Linked DNA regions of Hymenobacter swuensis DY53. The protein of the gene in region 1 binds, or shares a complex with, the protein of each later gene. Links are inferred from orthologs where the notes say so. Each region holds a gene or a part of one and is shown in the gene's direction. Other genes may lie near its edges. The genes, in order: trxA and trxB.

Region 1 (3,110 bases):
CTTGTCGCAACCCACCGGCTCTGTGGCTGAACTCCTCTACGGCTACCATTTATGAGGATACGGCTGGCCGGGCTCCGGCCAATACGGAAGCCGCCGGCCGGATCGGGCGCGGGTTCTCGGAGATGGTGGCCCAGCAGTGGGAAGCCGAGTTCAACCTGGCTGCCCTGCCCCATACCCGCCGCGTGGCCCTGCGCACGGCCATTGTGCTGGGAGCCGATGGGGGCGCGCTGCCCACGCTGGCCCGGCTGGCGCGCCGGGGCCTCAGCACACCCCACGGCCACGGCCGGCAGTGGGTCAGCTGGCTGCACATCGAGGATTTCTGCCGGGCCGTGGAATTTCTGGTGGCGCATCCGGTGCTGGAAGGTTCGCTCAACCTATGCGCTCCGGAGCCGCTGCCCAACGCCGCCCTGATGCAGTTGCTTGATACCTACTACCGCCCGCGCTGGCATCTGCCACAACCGCGCTGGCTGCTCGAAATTGGAGCGTTTCTGCTGCGCACCGAAACCGAGCTGATTCTGAAAAGCCGTAAGGTGGCGCCGCAGCGGCTACTGGAAGCCGGCTTTCACTTTCAGTTTCCCTCCTGCCGAGCGGCTCTCGCCGACTTATTACCTCAGCTATCCTAGCCTGCTTCCTTATCCTATTCCGGTTCCGCGCTCTTTTCTTCTTTTCACCCCCAATTTTCTCTGCCATGAACTTTCACCTCCTGGTGTACGGCGTTTACCTGCCCGTTACGGTACTACTGACAGTGTGGGTTGCCCGCACGCTTTTCAACAACGGTCGCCTGTTTCTCGTCGATATTTTTCACGGGAATGAGCAACTGGCCGACTCCGTGAACAAGCTTTTGCTCATGGGATTTTACCTTATCAACATCGGCTACGCCATGCTCACGCTGCAGAGCGGCGACCCAATTATCAGCTACCAGCAGAGTGTGGAAACGCTCAGCATTAAGATCGGGACGATTATTCTGATTCTGGGTGGCATGCACTTCTTCAATCTGTACGTGTTTTATAAGCTTCGGCACAAGGCGCAGGAATATGCCCGCGCGTATCATTCGTAGTCGATTAGGTTAGCCCTATGCTATATCCGGCTCCGGAGGCCTTGGCTAAGCGCGGCCGGGTCGCCGGGGCCTTGGGCTGGTTGAGCGGCAGAACCCCTACGCTGACCGAGTGAACTTTCCCGGCGGCTGCTTGTTGAATCGCAATCTGCTACCTTGCGGCCCGCTTGACCGTACACTAGCACTGAAAACCCTTTCAACAAAAAAAAACGACTGTTATGGGACATAAAGCCATCGAGATTACCGATGCTAACTTCGACCAGATCATCAACTCCGACAAGCCTGTGCTTGTGGACTTCTGGGCCGAGTGGTGTGGCCCCTGCCGTATGGTAGGCCCGGTAGTGGAAGAACTGGCCGGCGAATACGAAGGCAAAGCCGTTATCGGCAAGGTTGACGTCGACTCGAATCCCCAGACCTCTGCCAAGTTCGGTATCCGCAGCATTCCTACGCTGCTGGTATTTAAGAACGGCCAGGTAGTTGACAAACAAGTTGGTGCCGTTCCGAAGCACGTACTGGCTCAAAAGCTGGACGCTCAGGTAACTGCCTAGTTTTAGAAGCCCAAAAAGCCCCGCTCTTCATAAAGAGCGGGGCTTTTTGGGCTTCTGGGGGTACCGGGGGCCGTTAGCGTACAACGCGGGTTTGGCCATCGTGCTTCTGCCGGTAGAGCACCCGGTCGGCCTGACGTTCTTCATGGCGCACCGTTTGCCGTTCAGCGGGCGTCACTACCCCATCGGCACGGGCCGCCTGGCGAGCCTGGCGGGTATCTGCCTGCTGACCTTGCGCGCGGGCAGCCTCAACCCGGGTCAGCTGGCCCGATCGTACTCCCTGACGGATACGGGCTTGGTCATTGGCGCGGGGTGCTACCTGCGCGGAGGCGGTTGCAACGGCAAAAAGGCAAAGGGCGGCGGCAGCAAAAAAGGAACGTCTCATATGCGTAGCAAGTAGGAGGTGGTATGTGTAGCTAAGATGGCTAGCCAGCACGCAGGTTTAATTCACCTGTCTGATTTCTGACGGTTCATACTACTACCACGCAAAAAAGCCTTGCCTATACACATATAGACAAGGCTTTTCGTTTGCTGCTGTTTTATTCCTCACCATCGGGGGCGGCGGCACGGGCTTCCGAAGGCGGCACCTGCGGAGGTCGCAGCCCGGAGGCCAGTGAGAAGTTGGGCGCGAAATAGATGGGAATGGTGAACGTCATGGCGGTGGGTAGATTATACTCCCGACCCGGCTCGAACGGTGGCAGATTGGCCACTACCCGCCGCGCCTCCAGATCAGCCTCGGGAGCCAGGCCCTGCACTACCCGCACCTGTCCCACACGGCCGTCCTCACCCACCGTATAGCTCACGTACACATTGCCGGTAATACCCTTGCGTCGGATGTTGCGCGGGTAGTTGGTTGTGCGGGCCACGTAGCTCAAGAGCGCCCCTTCGCCGCCCGGGAATCGGGGCATTTCGCGGGTGCGCACCCGGCCCATATACGGTGAGCCATCTTTGTTGAAAAAGGCCAAAGCCAATGGTTTACCCTGGCGGTCGGGCATTTCAATGGCGCTCAATTCCCCGGAATCATAGTAGTAACGCCACTCGCCCACGGCGCGGCCGTTGTTATAGCGGCCTTCGGAGCGTTTCTGGCCATTGCGGTGCACTGAAATCCAGCGCCCTACCCGCTGCCCGTCGGAGTAGTCGCCGCGCAGGTTCACCCGGCCATCTTCGTACCAGCCCAGATACAGGCCATCCGCTTCGTCGTTACGGTAATGCACCTGAGCGGCCTTGCTGCCATCGGGATGGTACCAGGTAAGCAGGCCGTTACGCACCGGCGGATCAATGGAGGATAGCGTGCCTTTCAGCAGCAGCGTACCTGACAGGGCGTACTCCCGCATGGCATAAGTACCCAGCAACTCATTTTTGCGGTCCACGATGCGGTAGTGCGTGGCACTGTCGGGGATAGTGGCCTCATCCCGGTTGTTGAGATACACGGCAGGTAAACTCTGGCCGTGGCCCGCCTGGGTCAGGAACGCGAAAGACAGGAGAAAAACGTAGTGAATCCTCATGAGCAA
Region 2 (3,101 bases), 1.3 Mb from region 1 along the record:
AATTCATTTCCTACGCCGTATGGTGGATTCGCCAGTCGATTCTGCAGGCCTTGGCCGAGCAGAGCCGCATCGTGCGTCTGCCCCTGAACCGGGTTGGCTCGCTGAACAAAATCAGCAAGTCGTTCTCGGAGCTGGAGCAGAAGTTTGAGCGCGAGCCCTCGCCCGAGGAAATTGCCGAAGTACTGGAGCTGACTACCTCGGAAGTGGTGGACACGCTCAAGATTTCGGGCCGCCACGTATCGGTGGATGCGCCGTTTGTGCAGGGCGAAGAAAACCGCCTGCTCGACGTGCTCGAAAACGAGGACGAAGAATCGCCCGACACTGGCCTGATGAACGACTCGCTCCGCAAGGAAGTGCAGCGCGCCTTGAGCACGCTCACCAAGCGCGAAGCCGACGTCATCACGCTTTACTTCGGCCTGAACGGGGAACACTCGCTCACGCTGGAAGAAATCGGGGAGAAGTTCAACCTGACCCGCGAACGGGTGCGCCAGATCAAAGAGAAGGCCATCCGCCGTCTGCGCCACACCTCGCGCAGCAAGGCCCTGAAGCCGTACCTGGGGTAAGTAGTTCTACCCCGCAGCAGAAAACCCTGGCCTTTGGTTGGGGTTTTTTGTTGAATACGTGTCGGCGGCCTCCGTATTATCCTGCTTTCCCGGCGTTTCGGACAAAGTGGCCGATGTGCAGAGTTGGCGCAATTTTCGGCAATACGGAGTCGCACCGGATGAAAACCCGGGACGCGTGTACTTTTGCATCCCAATCTTAACCCTTCATGGCGCTGGCGCAAGCTGCCGCTACTTTCTCCTGTATGGCGACTACCACTCCGGAACACATCAAGTGTCTGATTATCGGCTCCGGCCCGGCCGGCTACACGGCGGCTATTTACGCGGCCCGCGCCAACCTCAACCCCGTGATGTACCAAGGCCTGCAGCCCGGCGGCCAGCTCACGATTACCAACGACGTCGAGAACTTCCCCGGCTACCCCGACGGCATTATGGGTCCCGAAATGATGGAGGACCTCAAGAAGCAGGCCGCCCGCTTCGGTACCGATATCCGCTACGGCATCGCCACCTCGGTGGACTTCTCGGGCCACCCGCACCGCGTGACGGTGGATGAGAACCTGGAGTTGACGGCCGATACCATCATCATTGCCACCGGCGCCTCGGCCAAGTGGCTGGGGCTGCCCTCGGAGCAGCGCCTGAACGGCTCAGGCGTATCGGCCTGCGCCGTGTGCGACGGGTTCTTCTACCGCGGCAAGGACGTAGCCATTGTGGGTGCCGGCGACACGGCAGCCGAAGAGGCTACCTATCTGGCCAACCTGTGCAACAAGGTGTACATGATTGTGCGGAAAGGCGAGATGCGCGCCTCGAAAATCATGCAGAAGCGCGTGACCGACAACCCCAAGATTGAGGTGCTCTGGAATACGGTAACCGACGAAATCCTGGGCGAGCACGCCGTGGACGGCGCCCGCGTGAAAAACGTGCTGGATGGCACCACCCGCGACCTGGCCATTGAGGGCTTCTTCGTAGCCATCGGCCACGACCCGAACTCGAAAATCTTCCAGCCCTACCTGCACCACGATGAGCAGGGCTACCTGAAAACCATTCCCGGCACGGCCAAAACCAACGTGGACGGCGTATTCGCCTGCGGCGACGTGCAGGACTACACCTACCGCCAGGCCGTAACGGCCGCCGGCTCCGGCTGCATGGCCGCCCTCGACGCCGAGCGTTACCTAGCTGCTTTGGGCGACCATTAGGCGAAATGGTGAGTTAGTGATTCAGTGAGTTTGACGCCAAACACTATTCAAGGTGGCTGTGCGTTCAACCCACTAAATCACTAACTCACCACTTCACTATTTCACCATTTCACTGTTTTGCCCTTGCTGCATTTTTTGAAAACATGGCTGCTGCCGCTGCTACTGATCGGGCTGTTTGTAGGCTTGCCCGGCCAGCTGCTGGCCCAGCGCCGCAAAGTACCGGAGCCGAAGGCAAAAGCCGGTTCGGCCGGCAAGCGGAGCGACTTTTTTCGGATTAAGTCGCCCACTATTCGCTACGTGCGACCTGATACGACCATTCTCATTGAAACGGAGGAACTGCCCGACGAGGGCTCCGACGCAGCCAAATCCATCTTCTTCAACCCCGCTAAAAAGCTCTCTATCGTGAGTGAGGATACGTCCACGCTCAACGAGGGGGAGCAGCATATTGTGGAGGTAAAGGAGCAGGTGCAGATTGACTCCTCCTGGATCCAGGTGGCAGGGTATTACGCCATCTGGGATACGCACAATATCAACCCGTACCGGGTGGATGGCCGCCGCATCAAGGATACGCTAAACCTGAAACTGACGGAACCGGATCGGCAGCGCTACGCCAAAATGCCGCTGGTGAAAACGCCTCTGACCTCTGATTTCGGGTTCCGCGGCTACCGCTGGCACTACGGCGTAGACCTGGACCTGGAAACCGGCGACTCGGTGAAAGCGGCCTTTGACGGGGTTGTGCGCATTGTAAAATGGGACGGTTCGGGCTACGGCAACTATGTGCTCATCCGCCACTATAACGGCATCGAAACGCTTTACGGGCACATGCAGAAGTCATTGGTGACGCCGGGTACGTTTGTAAAGGCCGGACAGCTGATTGGCCGGGGCGGCAGTACAGGGCGCAGCAGCGGCTCGCATCTGCACTTTGAGGTGCGCTACGAGGGCAACCCCATCGACCCGGAGCAGATGTACGATTTCCCGGATTACCGGCTCATCAAAGACAACTTCCAGATTACTTCGGGCCTGTTTGCTTACTACAGCAAGTCGTTGAAGTACCGGGGCGGCAGCGTGCCGGGGGCGGCCAGCAGCAGTAGCCGAAGCAGCAGTGCCGCCAAGCCCACGCAGGCCCGGCGCATTGTGTCACACAAAATCCGCAGTGGCGATACGCTGTCGGAAATTGCCGACAAGTACGGGGTTTCGCAGGCCCAGATCCGGCGGCTGAACGGTGGCACCGCCGTGCTGCGCGTGGGCCGGACGCTACGGATTAAGTAAACAAGCTTCTTTTTTGATTTGTGAAAAGCCCCGCTGCGGTAGTAATCCGGCGGGGCTTTTTGGTGTCTCAGCCTTCGAT

The links.
Region 2: the proteins of trxA (region 1) and trxB are in contact, whole or in part, in a crystal structure (PDB 1F6M), measured with the Escherichia coli proteins. The link is inferred for Hymenobacter swuensis DY53 from one-to-one orthologs.

The regions. Positions count from the first base shown.
Region 1 is NZ_CP007145.1:3,751,327-3,754,436, forward strand. What follows is about bases 150-2,937. They hold trxA (thioredoxin), read left to right. Parts: upstream 150-1,272; coding sequence 1,273-1,602; downstream 1,603-2,937. Other genes in these bases: HSW_RS17320 (TIGR01777 family oxidoreductase), read left to right, coding at 150-623; HSW_RS17325 (hypothetical protein), read left to right, coding at 689-1,057; HSW_RS17335 (hypothetical protein), read left to right, coding at 1,694-1,999; HSW_RS23035 (energy transducer TonB), read right to left, coding at 2,139-2,937. In the rest of the region: more of HSW_RS17320, read left to right, coding at 1-149; more of HSW_RS23035, read right to left, coding at 2,938-3,104. UniProt on the Escherichia coli protein: Participates in various redox reactions through the reversible oxidation of its active center dithiol to a disulfide and catalyzes dithiol-disulfide exchange reactions.
Region 2 is NZ_CP007145.1:2,416,524-2,419,624, forward strand. The notes cover bases 1-2,779. They hold trxB (thioredoxin-disulfide reductase), read left to right. Parts: upstream 1-805; coding sequence 806-1,753; downstream 1,754-2,779. Other genes in these bases: HSW_RS11665 (sigma-70 family RNA polymerase sigma factor), read left to right, coding at 1-563; HSW_RS11675 (peptidoglycan DD-metalloendopeptidase family protein), read left to right, coding at 1,877-2,779. In the rest of the region: more of HSW_RS11675, read left to right, coding at 2,780-3,022.